DNA from 2 places in the Mesorhizobium sp. C277A genome. Region 1 is predicted to be linked to the other one. Evidence: riboswitches for the same ligand, from Rfam matches in the RefSeq annotation. Region 1 holds a riboswitch; the other holds the start of a gene.
The links. A riboswitch is a leader RNA that binds a small molecule or an ion and turns the genes downstream of it on or off. The one in region 1 is predicted to bind S-adenosylmethionine.
Positions count from the first base shown of each region.

Region 2: another riboswitch for S-adenosylmethionine. It lies ahead of metX (homoserine O-acetyltransferase MetX); the one in region 1 lies ahead of NKK52_RS29175 (O-succinylhomoserine sulfhydrylase).

Region 1 is NZ_JAMYVW010000002.1:5,939,126-5,946,875, forward strand. Features, by position in the region: gene NKK52_RS29170 (ceramide glucosyltransferase) at 1-475, shown strand, start outside; gene NKK52_RS29175 (O-succinylhomoserine sulfhydrylase) at 487-1,677, opposite strand; SAM riboswitch at 1,735-1,812, opposite strand; gene NKK52_RS29180 (2'-deoxycytidine 5'-triphosphate deaminase) at 1,953-3,047, shown strand; gene NKK52_RS29185 (ABC transporter substrate-binding protein) at 3,148-3,918, shown strand; gene araD1 (AraD1 family protein) at 3,965-4,960, opposite strand; gene mmsB (multiple monosaccharide ABC transporter permease) at 5,164-6,450, opposite strand; gene mmsA (multiple monosaccharide ABC transporter ATP-binding protein) at 6,447-7,750, opposite strand, start outside.
Region 2 is NZ_JAMYVW010000002.1:4,363,166-4,370,915, reverse strand. Features, by position in the region: gene NKK52_RS21490 (glycosyltransferase family 2 protein) at 1-593, opposite strand, end outside; gene NKK52_RS21485 (DUF1330 domain-containing protein) at 842-1,162, shown strand; gene metW (methionine biosynthesis protein MetW) at 1,170-1,784, opposite strand; gene metX (homoserine O-acetyltransferase MetX) at 1,781-2,950, opposite strand; SAM riboswitch at 3,011-3,088, opposite strand; gene hisC (histidinol-phosphate transaminase) at 3,215-4,324, shown strand; gene NKK52_RS21465 (prephenate/arogenate dehydrogenase family protein) at 4,329-5,264, shown strand; gene NKK52_RS21460 (sugar kinase) at 5,272-6,195, opposite strand; gene NKK52_RS21455 (DUF2125 domain-containing protein) at 6,320-7,318, opposite strand; gene NKK52_RS21450 (gamma-glutamylcyclotransferase) at 7,442-7,750, shown strand, end outside.

The DNA of each region.
Region 1 (7,750 bases):
CGAGGATGCTGCTGCAACCAAGCTGGTCAACGGACTGGGCCTGCGCGTCAATCTCGTTGCCTCGCCTTTCGAGCAACCACTGGGGCAGCGCCGACTTCCCGACATCTGGTCGCGCCAGGCGCGCTGGGCGCGGTTGCGCCGCGTCACTTTCCCGCTGTTTTTCGCACCCGAGATCCTGACCGGCGTCGCCGTGCCGTTGGCGTTGGCGCTGGTGGCGGCCGCAAGTGCCGGCATCAGCCTGCCGGCCACGGTGTTGGCCGTGCTGACGGCGGCCTACATTCCCGAATGCGCGCTGGCCGCGGCCAAGGGCTGGCACCTGTCGCTGCGCATGGTCCCGGCGATGATGGTGCGCGACATGATGCTTCCCGCCATTTGGGCGCGCGGCTGGCTGAGCGGCGCCGTCGACTGGCGCGGCAACATCATGACCATCGGCACCAAGACGGCCGAACTGGAAGAGGTTTCGTCGGGAGCGTGACGCCTCGCGGCCTATCCGGCTGCCTTCAGCGCCTGCGCAACGTCCTCCAGCAGATCGTCCGTATCCTCAAGACCGACCGACAGCCTGAGCGTTCCCGGCCCGATGCCAAGCTCGGCGCGAGCTTCGTCGCTGAGGTTCTTGTGCGTGGTGGTCGCCGGATGGGTGATCAGGCTCTTGGCGTCGCCGAGATTGTTGGAGATCAGCACGATGTCGAGCGCGTTCTGCAAGGCGAAGGCCGCCTGCTTGCCGCCCTTGACGTCGAGGCAGATCAGCGTCGATCCGCCCGTCATCTGCTTCTTGACGATGTCGGCCTGCGGGTGGTCGGCGCGGCCGGGATAGATGACGCGGGCGATTTCCGGCCGTCCTGCCAGGAAATCCGCGATCTTGGCCGCGCTTTCCGTCTGCTGGCGCACCCGAACCGGCAGCGTCTCCAGGCCCTTGAGCAGCGTCCAGGCGTTGAACGGCGACAGGCTCGGGCCGGTGTGGCGGAAATAGTCGTGCAAATTCTCGTCGATCCATTTCTTGTCCGACAGGATGATGCCGCCGAGACAGCGTCCCTGGCCGTCAATGTGCTTGGTCGCGGAGTAGACGACGATATGGGCGCCGAGCTGCAAGGGCTTCTGCTGCAAGGGCGTGGCAAAGACATTGTCGACGATCAGCCTGGCGCCGATTGAGGTGGCGAGCGCCGCCACCGCTGCGATGTCGACCACTTCCAGCGTCGGATTGGTCGGGCTTTCCAGGAAGAACAGTTTCGTGTTCGGCCGCACCGCCTTTTCCCAGTTGGCGATGTCGGTGCCGTCGACCAGCGTTGCCTCGATGCCGTATTTCGGCGCCAGCGTCTCCACCACCCAGCGGCAGGAGCCGAACAGCGCGCGCGCCGCAACGATATGGTCGCCGGCCTTGGCGCTGCACAGGAGCGCTGCCGTCACCGCCGCCATGCCGGACGCCGTGGCGCGCGCATCTTCGGCACCCTCCAGCGCGCACATGCGCTTTTCGAACATGTCGACGGTAGGGTTGGCATAGCGCGAATAGATGAAGCCCGGCTCCTCGCCCTTGAAACGGGCTTCCGCGGCCTGCGCCGTTTCATAGACATAGCCCTGGGTGAGATACATCGCTTCCGACGTCTCGCCGAACTGTGAACGCAGTGTTCCCCCGTGCACGAGTGCGGTCTGAGGCTTCCAGTTACGCTTCTTGGTGCTCATCGCTTTTGTTCCAGACACAAAAAAACCGGCCGCGAAAGTCGCAACCGGTCCATATGGCCTTGCGGCCCGACGGTCCTTTAGCGACTTGTTTAACGTGGCTGCAAGCCGACCGGCCAAATCACCACGGGATAACGACCCTTTAGACCTCACCTGCGCTTGCGTCAATTGCCGGCTTCATTAAGAGGTTTGTACCAGGCAGGTTCCGCAATAATATCCAGCGGTTTTGCGGCAAGAACCTGCCACAAAGAGACCGACCTTGGAGCGGAGCCAGCCTTTTGCGGCAGACAGGCATTCTTCCCGATCAGGACATTTCCGCGCTGTTTCAGTCCGGCGCGCTGGAGTCGCCGCGCGCGCTCGATGTCGACCAGGTGCAGCCGGCGAGCCTCGATCTGAGGCTCGGCAACAAGGCTTTTCGCGTGCGCGCCTCCTTCCTGCCGGGTCCCGATCATCTGGTGGCCGACAAGCTTCACCGGCTGAAATTGCATGAGTTCAGTCTCGCCGAGGGCGCGGTGCTGGAAACCGGCTGCGTCTACATCGTGCCGCTGCTCGAAAGCCTGGCGCTGCCCGCAAACGTGTCGGCCTCGGCCAACCCGAAGAGCTCGACCGGCCGGCTCGACATCTTCACCCGGGTGATGACCGATCGCGGCCATGAGTTCGACAAGATCGCCCCCGGCTATCACGGGCCGCTTTATCTCGAAGTCAGTCCACGCACCTTCCCGATCGTCGTACGCGCCGGATCGAGGCTGTCGCAGATCCGCTTTCGCACTGGCAACGCGTTGTTGTCGGAGGCAGAACTGAACGAATTGCACCGCGCCGAGATGCTGGTGGCGACCGAGCCGCCCAACATTTCCGGCGGCGGCATTGCGCTGTCGATCGATCTTGACGGCGACCAGAACGGCCTGGTCGGCTATCGCGGCAAGCATCACACCGGCTTGGTCGATGTCGACAAGCGCGCCGCCCAGGATGCCGTCGATTTCTGGGAGCCGCTCTATAAGAGCGGCGCCGGCGAACTGGTGCTCGACCCGGACGAGTTCTACATCCTGGTCAGCCGCGAAGCCGTGCACGTGCCGCCGCTCTACGCCGCCGAGATGACGCCCTTCGATCCGCTGGTTGGCGAATTCCGTGTTCACTATGCCGGCTTCTTCGATCCGGGCTTCGGCCATTCGGCCTCAGGCGGCACCGGCAGCCGGGCGGTGCTCGAAGTGCGCAGCCACGAAGTGCCGTTCATCCTCGACCACGGCCAGATCGTCGGCCGGCTGGTCTACGAACACATGCTGAAGCGGCCGCAGGCGCTTTACGGCACCGATCTCGGCTCGAATTACCAGGCGCAAGGCCTCAAGCTCTCCAAGCATTTCCGCCCCGCCGGCTGAACCTTCGATCACCGTCAGGCAAAATACTTGCCTGCGCTGCCTCACCATGCTTGGCTGCCTTTCGGTGGCCGGCAAGAGAACGGCGGGCAAGGGGAACCAAATGCAGATTTCAAGATGGATCATATCGGCAGCGAGCGCTGCCATGCTGGTGATATCGGCCGGCTCGCTGGCTGAGGCGCAGGAGAAATTGAAGATCGGCACCGAGGGCGCCTATCCGCCCTTCAACACCATCACCGCGGACGGCAAGATCGAGGGCTTCGACATCGACATTGCCAATGCGCTGTGTGCGCAGATGAAGGTCGAGTGCGAGATCGTCACCCAGGACTGGGACGGCATCATCCCGGCGCTGCAGGCGAAAAAGTTCGACGCCATCATCGCCTCGATGAGCATCACCGAGGAGCGCAAGAAACAGGTCGCCTTCACCAACAAATACTACACGACGCCGCTGGCGCTGGTGGCGCCGAAGGACAGCGACCTCACTTCCACCGAACCGGCAGCCCTTGCCGGCAAGACGGTGGGCGCGCAGGCCTCGACCACCCAGGCCGACTATGCGCAGGACGCCTATGGCAAGGCCGGCGCCGAGGCGAAACTCTACCCCACCCAGGAAGAGGCGATCACCGACCTGCAGAACGGCCGTCTCGACGCCGTCATCTCCGACAAGTTCGTGCTGATGGACTGGCTGAAGAAGGCGAGCGAAGGCTGCTGCAAGCTTGTCGGCGACGTCAAGGGCACCGAGACGCAAGCCGGCATCGCTGTCCGCCTGGAAGACACGGCGCTGCGCGACAAGCTGAATGCGGCGATAGACGCCATCGTCGCCGACGGCACTTACAAGAAGATCCAGGCCAAGTATTTCGATTTCGATATTTATTGACGGTGGGCGCTGCCAATCTCCCCCCTCAAGGAGGGAGATTACGCTCTCAAAGCGCCTTCACCGCCACCTTCACCGGCTGCTCAATCTCCAGCGGGTTGCGCAGCGGCAGGCCGAAATCCCCGGCCTCGATCTCGAACACGTCGCCAGCCTGAGTCTTGATGCCGTCGGCAAAGGACAGCGTCGCCGTGCCGAACATGTGCACATGCACGTCGCCCGGCTGGCGGAAGGCCGAATATTTGAAGTGGTGATGTTCGAGATTGGCGATTGTGTGCGACATGTTCGCTTCGCCCGACAGGAACGGCTTTTCCCAGAGCAAATTGCTGTCGCGATAGATTCGCGATGAGCCCCTGACGTCGGCCGGCAGGTCGCCGATCAGGATTTCCGGCCCGAACGAGGCGTTGCGCAGTTTGGAATGTGCCAGGAACAGATAGTTCACCCGCTCGGTAACGTGATCGGAAAACTCGTTCGACAGCGTGAAGCCGACGCGGAACGGCGCGCCGTCGTCGCCGATGACATAGATGCCGGCGATTTCCGGCTCCTCGCCGGCGTCCTGCGCAAAGGCCGGCGACATCAGTGCGGCGCCCGGCGCCACCGCCATGGTGCCGTTGCCCTTGTAGAACCATTCCGGCTGCACGCCGGTCTGGCCCTTGGCCGGCTTGCCGCCTTCGAGCCCCATGCGGAACATCTTCATGGAATCGGTAAGCTGCTCCTCGCCGCCATCGCTGAGCTTCTTGTGCATGGAATCGCGCGTCGCCGCCGAGCCGAGATGGGTCAGGCCGGTGCCGGTCAGATGCAGATGCGCGGGATCGGGATGGTTGATCGGGGACACCAGCCGGCCCTTCTTGTAGACGGCGTCGAGGTCTATCGCTTCACCGAACCCCTTGCGCTCGATCAGCGCGGCGAGGCCCGTTCCGGTGCGCGCGGCTTCCATGGCCAGCGAATAGACGCTGCGGGCGCCGTTGATGATCCTGGTCTTGCCGCCGCCATTGCGGGCGACGACGCGGATGGTCTCGGCGTCGTCGAGGATCTGGGAGATCAGCATGATTAAATCCTCTCTCATGTGCTTGGCCTTGGATGCCTCTTGGCAAACCTTGACCTGCGCGGCTCGGACCACGCCGCGCCACGGGTTGAACTCTTCGTCCGGATTGCGCTCGCGAGCTCGATCCTTCAGGGGGACTTCTTATGCCGACAACTTGCCGGCTGCGCCGCGATCGTATGCCTCCTGCTTGCCTCGCCTGAAGCTTGTCAGGCCTTGTTCTTGTTGTAGACGTCGAAGATCACGGCGCCGAGCAGCACCAGGCCTTTGACCACCTGCTGCCAGTCGACATTGACGCCCATGATCGACATGCCGTTGTTCATCACGCCCATGATGAAGCCGCCGACGACCGCCCCGATGACCTGGCCGACGCCGCCCATCGCCGAGGCGCCGCCGATGAACACTGCGGCGATGACATCGAGCTCCGAGCCGAGACCCGCCGCCGGCACCGCCTGGCCGAGACGAGCCGCGATGATCAGGCCGCCAAGCGCCGACAGCACGCCCATATTGATGAACACCATCAGCGTCAGCCGCTCGGTGTTGATGCCCGACAGCTGCGCCGCCTTGGGATTGCCGCCCATGGCGTAGATGCGCCTCCCGATGGTCATGCGCTTGGTGACGAAGACGAACAGCGTGATCAGCACGCCCATGACCAGCAACACCACGGGCAGGCCGCGGTAGCTGGCAAACTCATAGACCAGGAACAGCGCCAGCGCGCTGGCGACCAGCGTCTTGACGACGAACAGGGTGAAGGGCTCGGCCTCATAACCATGGCGTTCTCGTTTGCGCCGGGTGCGGACCCCGAAATAGGCATAGGCGAGCACGGCGATCAGCCCCAGCACGACAGTCGTCATGTGCAGGGTCACGCCGCTGCCCATGATGGTCTTGCCGGCTGCGTTCACGACCGGCGGGACGAGCGTCAGTGGGCCGATCACATCCGGGATGAAGCCGGAGCTGAGCATCTTGAAGTCGTCGGGAAGCGGACCCACCGACGAGCCGCCGCCAAGCAAGGCCTGGCAAATGCCGCGGAAGATCAGCATGCCGGCCAGCGTGACAATGAAGCTCGGTATCCGGTGATAGGCGATCCAATACCCTTGCGCGGCGCCGATCAGGCCACCCGCGACCAGGCAGACGATCGAAACCACCAGCGGATTGCTCAGCGGTCCGAGCTGCCAGATAACCATCATGTTTGCCGCCAGCGCGCCGATGAAACCGGCGACCGATCCGACGCTGAGGTCGATATAGCCCGATACGATCACCAGCAGCATGCCGAGCGCCATCACGATGATGAAGGAGTTCTGCTGCACCAGATTGCTGAGATTGACCGGCTTGAACAACGTCCCCGACGTGGTGAACTGGAAGAACAGCATAATGACGATCAGGGCTATGATCAGTCCGTATTCGCGTAAATTCGTCGCCAGCGCCGAGACGGCGATGCGCGGGCGCTGTTCGTCAGCGACGTTGCCCTGCGGGGCGGGGGCGCTTTCGGTGCTCATGCTGCTTTTCCTTCTCCCCGGACGATGGCGCGCATTATCTTTTCCTGGCTTGCTTCCGCCGCGGGCATTTCGCCCACCATGCGCCCTTCGTTCATGACGTAGATGCGGTCGGTAATCCCTAGCAATTCCGGCATTTCCGACGAGATGACCACGATCGCCTTACCCTCCGAGGCAAGGCGCGCGATGATCGTGTAGATTTCATACTTGGCGCCGACATCGATGCCGCGTGTCGGCTCGTCGAGGATCAGCACGTCAGGGTCGGCAAACAACCATTTCGACAGCACCACCTTCTGCTGGTTGCCGCCGGAAAGATTGCCGGTCATCTGATAGACGCTGGACGCACGGATATTGGTCTTCTTGCGATAGTCGTTGGCGACCGCAAGTTCGCGCATGTCGTCGATCACGCTGTGGCGCGACACGCCGTCGAGATTGGCCAGCGTAATGTTATGCTTGATATGGTCGATGAGGTTGAGGCCGTAGGTCTTGCGGTCCTCGGTGACATAGGCGATGCCGTGTTGGACCGCCTTGCTTACCGAGGAGACATCGACCGGCTTGCCCTTGAGCAGCACTTCGCCGGTGATGCGGCGGCCATAGGAGCGGCCGAACAGGCTCATGGCGAATTCGGTGCGGCCGGCGCCCATCAGCCCGGCGATGCCGACCACCTCGCCCTTGCGCACATTGAGGTCGATGCCCTTGATCACCTGCCGCTCGGCATGGAGCGGGTGATAGACCGACCAGTTTTTCACCTCGAACACGACTTCGCCGATCTTGGGCTCGCGCGGCGGATAGCGGTCGTCGAGCGAACGGCCGACCATCGAGGTGATGATGCGGTCTTCGGAGATATCCTTCTTGGCCAGCGTCTCGATGGTGCGCCCGTCACGGATGACGGTTACCTTGTCGGCGACCCGGTTTATCTCGTTGAGCTTGTGCGAGATCAGGATCGAGGTCATGCCTTGGCGCTTGAATTCGAGCAGAAGATCGAGCAGCGCCTGGCTGTCTTTCTCGCTGAGCGACGCGGTCGGCTCGTCGAGGATCAAAAGCTTGACGTCCTTGCTCAGCGCCTTGGCGATCTCGACCAGCTGCTGCTTGCCGACGCCGATATTGGTGATCAGTGTCTTGGGGTCCTCCTTGAGGCCCACCTTCTTCAACAGGGCAGCGGTGCGCGCCTCGTTGGCATCCCAGTCGATGACGCCGTATCGGGCGTTTTCGTTGCCGAGGAAGATATTTTCGGTGATCGACAGCATCGGCACCAGCGCTAGCTCCTGGTGGATGATGACGATGCCCTTGTGTTCGCTGTCAT
Region 2 (7,750 bases), 1.6 Mb from region 1:
GCGCCGCTGCGACGGGCAAAGCGCAGCAACAATTCGCGATCCTGCATGCGCGTGACGTCACTGTCGTAGCCGCCGATGGCCAGCAGCGACTCGCGCCGGGCGGTGATTGCCGACCCGGCAATGAAGATGGTCTGCGCGACAAGGGCCCGCTCCAGCGAGTCGCGGCTCAGCAGCGCTTCGCGGTTGACGCAGTTGGTGCGGCGATTGCCCTTCAGCGACACGAAGGAACTGATCAGCACTTCGAGCGAGGGATTGTTGTCGAACTGCTCCAGCGTCCGCGCCAGGCGATCCGGCAAATAGACGTCGTCGGAATCGAGGAATGTCACCACCGGCGCCTGCGCCCGCTCGATGCCGGCATTGCGGGCGGCATTGGCGCCGCGCCATTTCGAGCCAACATAGATCAGCCGTGGATCGCGGATTTCGGCAAGTGCGGCTGCCGTACCGTCGGTCGAGCCGTCATCGACGACAATGTGTTCGAACCGGGGAAAATTCTGCGCCAGCACGCTCTCCACGGCGCGCACCACCTTGCTGCGGCGATTGTGCGTCGGTGTGATCACCGAGATCAGCGGAGCGAGGTCGGTTGCCTTGGACATGTTGCTTCGATTGTGCCCCGAAATGCCTGGAGGCCGGAGGTTTTGATGGTCGCCGTCCAAGCCTTACCCCGGGATGGCATTCGATTCGACGCTACAAAAAACCAGCGGCAATGTCATCACAAACTGTTGAGCCAGGACGCCGGTAAGCCGGCCGATTACCCCAGACGTAATCGACCGATGGCCATCATGTCTGCAGATTGCGCCAACGAAGCCGGTCGTCGGGCTTCGATCTCACAGGGAGTTCAGCCATGGCCGCCTACGCCGTCGCCCATATGCGTCAAGTCACAATGGGCCCGCAGATTGTCGAGTATCTGCAGAGGATCGACGCCACATTGGAGCCGTTCGGCGGCCGCTTCCTTGTCCACGGCGGCGACATGGACGTGGTCGAAAACGAATGGCCCGGGCATCTGATCGTCATCGAGTTTCCGGACAGGGCGCATGCGTGGGGCTGGTACGATTCATCAGCCTATCGGGAGATTCTGGCCTTGCGCACCGACAACTCCCACGCCGATGTGATCATCGCCGATGGCGTTCAGCACCCGCACAAGGCGACGAACGTGCTGGAATAGGGGCAAACTACCGCTTCAGCAAGAACACCGCTTGCTGGCCGAAGAAATTCCAGAACCACCATGGCATCGACAGGCCGATCTTCTGGCCGTTGCCGTCGAGCGCGGTGGCTTTCTCGACCGAAGCGCCGAGTTCCTCGACCAGATTGACGAAGTCCCGGATGGTGCAGAAATGGATGTTGGGCGTGTCGTACCAGGAATAGGGCAGGTCCGCGGTTACCGGCATCCGGCCCTTGACGAACAGCGACAGCCGCACCCGCCAGTGGCCGAAATTGGGGAAGGAGACGATGGCGCGGTTGCCGATTCGCAGCAGCTCGTCGAGCACCAGCTTCGGGTTGCGGGTCGCCTGCAGCGTCTGAGACAGGACGACGAAGTCAAAACCCTTGTCCGGATAGAATTCGAGGTCGGTATCGGCATCCCCCTGGATGACCGAGAGACCGCGCGCCACGCATTCATTGACGCCGCGCTGTGACAGCTCCAGCCCGCGGCCGTCGACCTGCTTGGTCTCCTGCAGGAGTTCGAGCAGCAGGCCGTCGCCGGAGCCGACATCGAGCACCCGCGACTGCGGCGGTATCAGGTTGGCCACGACTTCGAGGTCGACGCGCTGGCTGCCATTGACGCTCATGAGGCGAGCCCCCTTGCGCGGGCCGCCGAGCCGATGAAGCCCTTGATGGCGGCAAACAGTTCGGGTTCATCGAGCAGGAAGGCATCATGGCCGCGGTCGGTGTCGATCTCGACGAAGGAGACGGAGGCGCCGGCGGCGTTAAGCGCATGCACGATCGAGCGGCTCTCCTCGGTCGGGAACAGCCAGTCCGAGGTGAAGGACACCAGGCAGAAGCGGGTCTTGGTCCCGGCAAAGGCATCTGCCAACCGGCCGCCATGGTCGGCGGCGAGGTCGAAATAATCCATCGAACGGGTCATGTAGAGGTAGGAGTTGGCGTCGAAGCGGTCGACGAATGTCATGCCCTGGTGGCGCAGATAGCTTTCGATCTGGAAATCTGCGTCGAAACCGAAGGTCAGCGCTTCGCGGTCCTGCAGATTGCGGCCGAATTTCCGATGCAGGGCGGCTTCCGACAGATAGGTGATGTGGGCGGCCATGCGCGCCACGGCGAGCCCCTTTTCCGGGCGCTTGCCGTGCTCGAAATATTTGCCGCCATGCCAGTCCGGATCGGCCATGACGGCCTGCCGGCCGACCTCGTGGAAGGCGATGTTCTGCGAGGAATGGCGTGCGCCTGTGGCGATCGGCAGGGCCGAGAAGACGCGCTCGGAATAGCATGACGCCCATTCCAGCACCTGCATGCCGCCCATCGAGCCGCCGAGCACGCAAAACAGCTTTTCGATGCCGAAATGGTCGACCAGCATCAGTTGCGCCCGCACCATGTCGCGGATGGTGATGATTGGCAGGTCGAGGCCGTAGGGCTTGCCGGTGGCGGGATTGGTCGAGGCCGGACCGGTGGAGCCGAGGCAGCCGCCGATGACGTTGGAGCAAATGACGAAGAAGCGGTTGGTGTCGATGATCTTGCCGGGACCGATCAGCACTTCCCACCAGCCGGGCTTGCCGGTCACCGGATTGGTGCTGGCGACATGCTGGTCGCCGGTCAGCGCGTGGCAGACCAGGATGGCGTTGGTGCGGGCATCGTTGAGGGCGCCATATGTCTGGTAGGCGATCTGGAACGGCGACAAAAGCGTGCCGGCGTCAAGCTTCAGCGGCTTGTCAGGGCCAAAACGCAACACAGGGCTCGACGGGTTGTCGGCCTCGTTGTTGGTTTTTGTAGCGCGGAGCGCGGCCATGTGACTCTCCTTGCCCGCCGTCAGGCAATAAAAAACCGGCAATGCGATCGCAAAGCCGGTTACGTCACGCAAACGGCCCTTTAGCGAGTTGTTTAACGTGGCTGCAAGCCGACCGGCCAAATCACCACGGAACTGTTGCGTTCTTCTAGAACTCGTGCGGCCCGGCGTCAACGGCCAGCTATTGCCCGCCTCTCGACATTCGCGGCTACGGCTTGTATTTCCGCTGCGGCCTCCGGACGGAGGCATTCTCGATGGATTTGCGACATGGACAAGACAGCGGACAAGGCACGACCGACGCCCCGCGCGGGCATTATGGACATCGACGCCTATGTGCCGGGCAAGAGCACAGCACCGGCCGGCGTCGCCAAGGTCCATAAATTGTCGTCGAACGAGAACCCGCTCGGCCCGTCGCCGAAGGCGATCGAGGCCGCGCGCGAAGTGGCCAGCAAGCTCGATGTCTATCCCGACGGCACCGCCCGCCGGCTGCGCGAGGCGATCGCCGAGGTGCATGGCCTCAACCCGGCAAACATCATCTGCTCCAACGGTTCCGACGAGATTTTGGGCCTGCTGGCGCAGACCTATCTGGCGGCCGGCGATGAGGCCATCATCACCGAACACGCCTTCATGATCTACAAGATCTACATCCAGTCGGCCGGCGGGACACCGGTGACGATCAAGGAAACCGAGGAACGCGCCGACGTCGACGCGATCCTGGCCGCGGTGACGCCGCGGACCAAAATCATCTTCCTCGCCAATCCCAACAATCCGACCGGAACCTATCTGCCGTTCCAGGAGGTCCGCCGCCTGCATTCCGCTCTCCCGGGCAACGTGCTTCTGGTGCTCGACGCGGCCTATGCCGAATATGTCAGGCGCAATGACTATGAGGCCGGCATCGAGCTGGCGGGCAGCGCACAGAATGTGGTCATGACCCGCACCTTCTCCAAGCTCGGCCTTGGCGGCGCGCGCATCGGCTGGATGTATGGCCCACTGCACATCGTCGATGCCATCAACCGCATCCGCGGCCCTTTCAACGTTAACGCAACAGCGATCGAGGCCGGCATTGCCGCCATCCGCGACCGCGCCCATGTCGAGCGCAGTTCGTTGCACAACGAGACCTGGCTTACCTGGCTGAATGAAGAGCTGACGAAGCTTGGGCTCAGGGTGACGCCCAGCGTCGGCAATTTCGTCCTCATCCACTTTCCCGACGACAAGAAGCATTCGGCTGAGGCGGCGGACGATTACCTCACCCAGCGCGGCTATATATTGCGGCGCGTTACCGGCTATGGCTTTCCCAATGCGCTGCGCATGAGCGTCGGCACCGAAGAAGCAAATCGCGGCGTCATCGATGCCCTCACGACATTCCTGAAAAGCTGAAACAATGACATCACCGATGTTTGAAAAGATCGCGCTGGTCGGCATCGGCCTGATCGGCTCGTCGCTGGCCCGCGTTATCCGCCGCGAGGGCCTGGCCCGCCATGTCGCCATCGCGACGCGCAGCCCGGCCACGCTGGCGCGGGCGAAGGAGCTCGGTCTTGGCGAGAGCTACACCACCGGCGCCAGGGAAGCGGTCCGCGACGCCGACCTGATCATCGTCTCGGTGCCTGTGGGATCGTCGGGCGAGGTGGCGCAAGAGATCGCGCCGGGGCTGAAAAAGGGCGCCATCCTCACCGATGTCGGTTCGACCAAGGCCTCCGTCATTGCGCAAATGCAGCCCTATGTACCGGACGGCGTGCACTTTATTCCGGGGCACCCGCTGGCAGGTACGGAGAAATCGGGCCCGGATGCGGGTTTCGCCGACCTGTTCGAAAACCGCTGGTGCATCTTCACGCCGCTGCCGGGAACCGATCCGGCCGCGCTGGAAAAGCTGTCGGAATTCTGGCGGCGCTGCGGCTCCAACATCGACTCGATGGACCCGCAGCATCATGACATGACGCTGGCCATCGTTTCGCATCTTCCGCACATCATTGCCTACAACATCGTCGGCACGGCCGACGATCTGGAATCGGTGACCAAGTCGGAAGTGATCAAATATTCGGCTTCCGGTTTCCGCGACTTCACCCGTCTGGCCGCCTCCGACCCGACCATGTGGCGCGACGTGTGCCTGCACAACAAGGATGCCATCCTGGAAATGCTGGCGCGCTTTTCGGAGGACCTCGCCTCGCTGCAGCGGGCGATCCGCTGGGGCGACGGCGACAAGCTGTTCGACCTGTTCACCCGCACCCGGGCCGTTCGCCGTTCGATCATCGAGGCCGGCCAGGATATCGACGTGCCGGATTTCGGCCGGCAGGCGGTCGAGCACCCGGTGAAAAGTTAAATCTGTTTCAGACGGGCCAGGTCGCCGCGACCATGGCCATTGTCTCGGCCCGGTCCGGCGCGCCCAGCCGGCCGCCGAAGCGCTGGCATTTGAGCGCGGCCGCCGCGCTGGCAAAGCGCAACGCGTGCTCGACCGACATGGCCTCAGCAAGTCCAACGGCAAAGGCGCCGTGGAAAACGTCGCCGGCGGCCAGCGTGTCGACCGCCTTGACCTTCGGCGCCGCGATGTGGCGCACGCATCCGGCGGACCGGTCATGCCACCAGCTTCCCGAGGCGCCGCCGGTCACCGCCACGAAGGCGTCTGTGCGGCTGGCGAGGTCGGCGCAGGCGGTTTCGGGATCCAGCGCGTGGCCGCAGACAATGCGTGCAGCCGTCTCCGAAGCGACGATGTGCGACGCCAGCGGCAACAGATGCTCCAGCACCTCCAGCGGCGCCGTGTCGGCGTCGAGGATTGCCGGGCAACCGGCGTCGCGCGCGGCGGTCAAGGCAAGAGCGGCGGCGCCCGGCCAGCGCACATCGACCAGCACGGCATCGAAGCCGGAAAGATCGGCGACAGGCACCGCCTCGGGGTCGGCCTGCGCCTTTGGGTCGTAGAAGGGCACGATGATGCGCTCGCCATGAGCGTCGACCAGGATCGCGGCCAGCGCCGAGCGGGCGCCTTCGACGCGGCGGACAAAGCCGCAATCGACGCCCTCGGCCTCGATGCCGGCCAGCAATTGGTCGCCGACGGCATCGTCACCTGCACTTGCCCACAGGAACACCTCGGCGCCGAGACGGCGGGCGGCGCAGGCAGCACTTGTCGCCATGCCCGAGGCGATCTGGATGCCGTCCGAGGCGATGAACTTGCCCTGATGCGTGGGCAGGGTTTCGACGCGCAGGATGGTATCCAGCGTCAGCGCGCCAACGCTCAGCAGTTTCACCGGTCGGTTCATGCGTCGGCTTGCTCGAGCATGATCTCTCCCCAAAAGCCGTTCCCGCTCTTTGCGATCATGCTCTATCTCTTTGTTTTAACGGAATTCCGGACGGAAAACCGCTCACACTTTTCTTGGAATTGCTCTAATCGAGCGGCTTGATCTTGCCCAGCGGAATGAAGCCGAGCGAGACCTTGCCCTTCACCACCTTGAGCGGCATCGACGGTTCGTTGCCGAGCAGCGCCAGACCGGCAAAGCCTTGCTCGATCTGGCTCTTCTGCTCGGGGATTGCGGTGGCGAGGATTGCCGCCACGGCTTTGGGATCCTGCAGCTTGATCGTCAGGTCGGCATTGACCAGGCCGTTGGCGTCGACCGACACCGGGCCGGAGACGGTGATGCGCGCGGTTCCCGACGACAGATCGAGCTTGTGGATGTCGGCCGCCTGGCCGCGCAGGCTCCTGGCCTGCGTCTTCATCAGCGCGACGCCGTTCTTCAGCGTCGCGTCGCCGCTGCCGTCGAGCGGCGGCAGCACGCGCCCGCCGATCGCGTCGGCGTCGATCTCAAGATCGGTGAAGCTGCCGACGTAGCCGATGTCCTGGCCGTCGGGCCGCAACTCGCCCGCCGCGGTTCCGGCGCTGAACAGTGAAACCGGATCAGTGTCGTCGGCCGGATCCGTCTGGCCGGACAAGCTCTCCGCCTGCAGCGAAATGCTCCGGGGCAGGGGCCAGAAGAGCTTGGCATTGGCCTGCAGATTGTCCCAGTCGATCCATAGCGGCGCCATCCCCGGCACCGAGGTGCGCAGCGGCCCACGCAACTCGGCGGCAGGCGACAAAGGCCGGATGAGCTCTGCAACGAAGTTGAAGCTGCCTGCCGAGGCGGCAACGTTCCTGGCGTCGTCCTCGTAAGCCAGATTGTCACAGGAGATGGCAAAACTCAGGGGGTAGCCGCTGACGGTGAGGTTGGCGCAGCCGGCCTCGATGCCTTTGTCCTTGAGCGAGGCCACCGCCTTGTCGGCTTCGCTGCTGACGCGACCGGCGACATAGAACCAGACTGCGCTGTAGACGCCGAACAGCATAACGAGCAAGGCAGCGAGCCACATCAGCCGGCGGCGAAACTTCGACGGACGCTCGTCACTTGACGTCATGCTGCGGCTTTCATTAACGCGGGCGTGTTGCGGGTGGACTGTGGCTTACGCAAAAGCAAAAAGAACAGAAGAGCACCGATTCCGATGCGGCGGCGTCACTCTCGTACAATCAGGCTTGGCGATATGGGCGATTTTTGGGTTTTTGGCTACGGCTCGCTGATCTGGCGACCGGGATTCGCCCATGTCGAGACACGGCGCGCGCGGCTTTACGGCTACCGCCGGTCGCTCTGCGTCTATTCCTTCGTGCATCGCGGCACGCGCCAGCGGCCGGGCCTGGTGCTAGGCCTCGACCGTGGCGGCTCCTGCATCGGGCTGGCCTTTCGCGTGCCCGGCGAGCTGCGCGATGAGGTGCTGACCTATCTGCGCGAGCGCGAATTGGTGACCAGCGTCTACCTCGAGCGTGTGCTCGATATCAGCCTCGACGGGAATGGG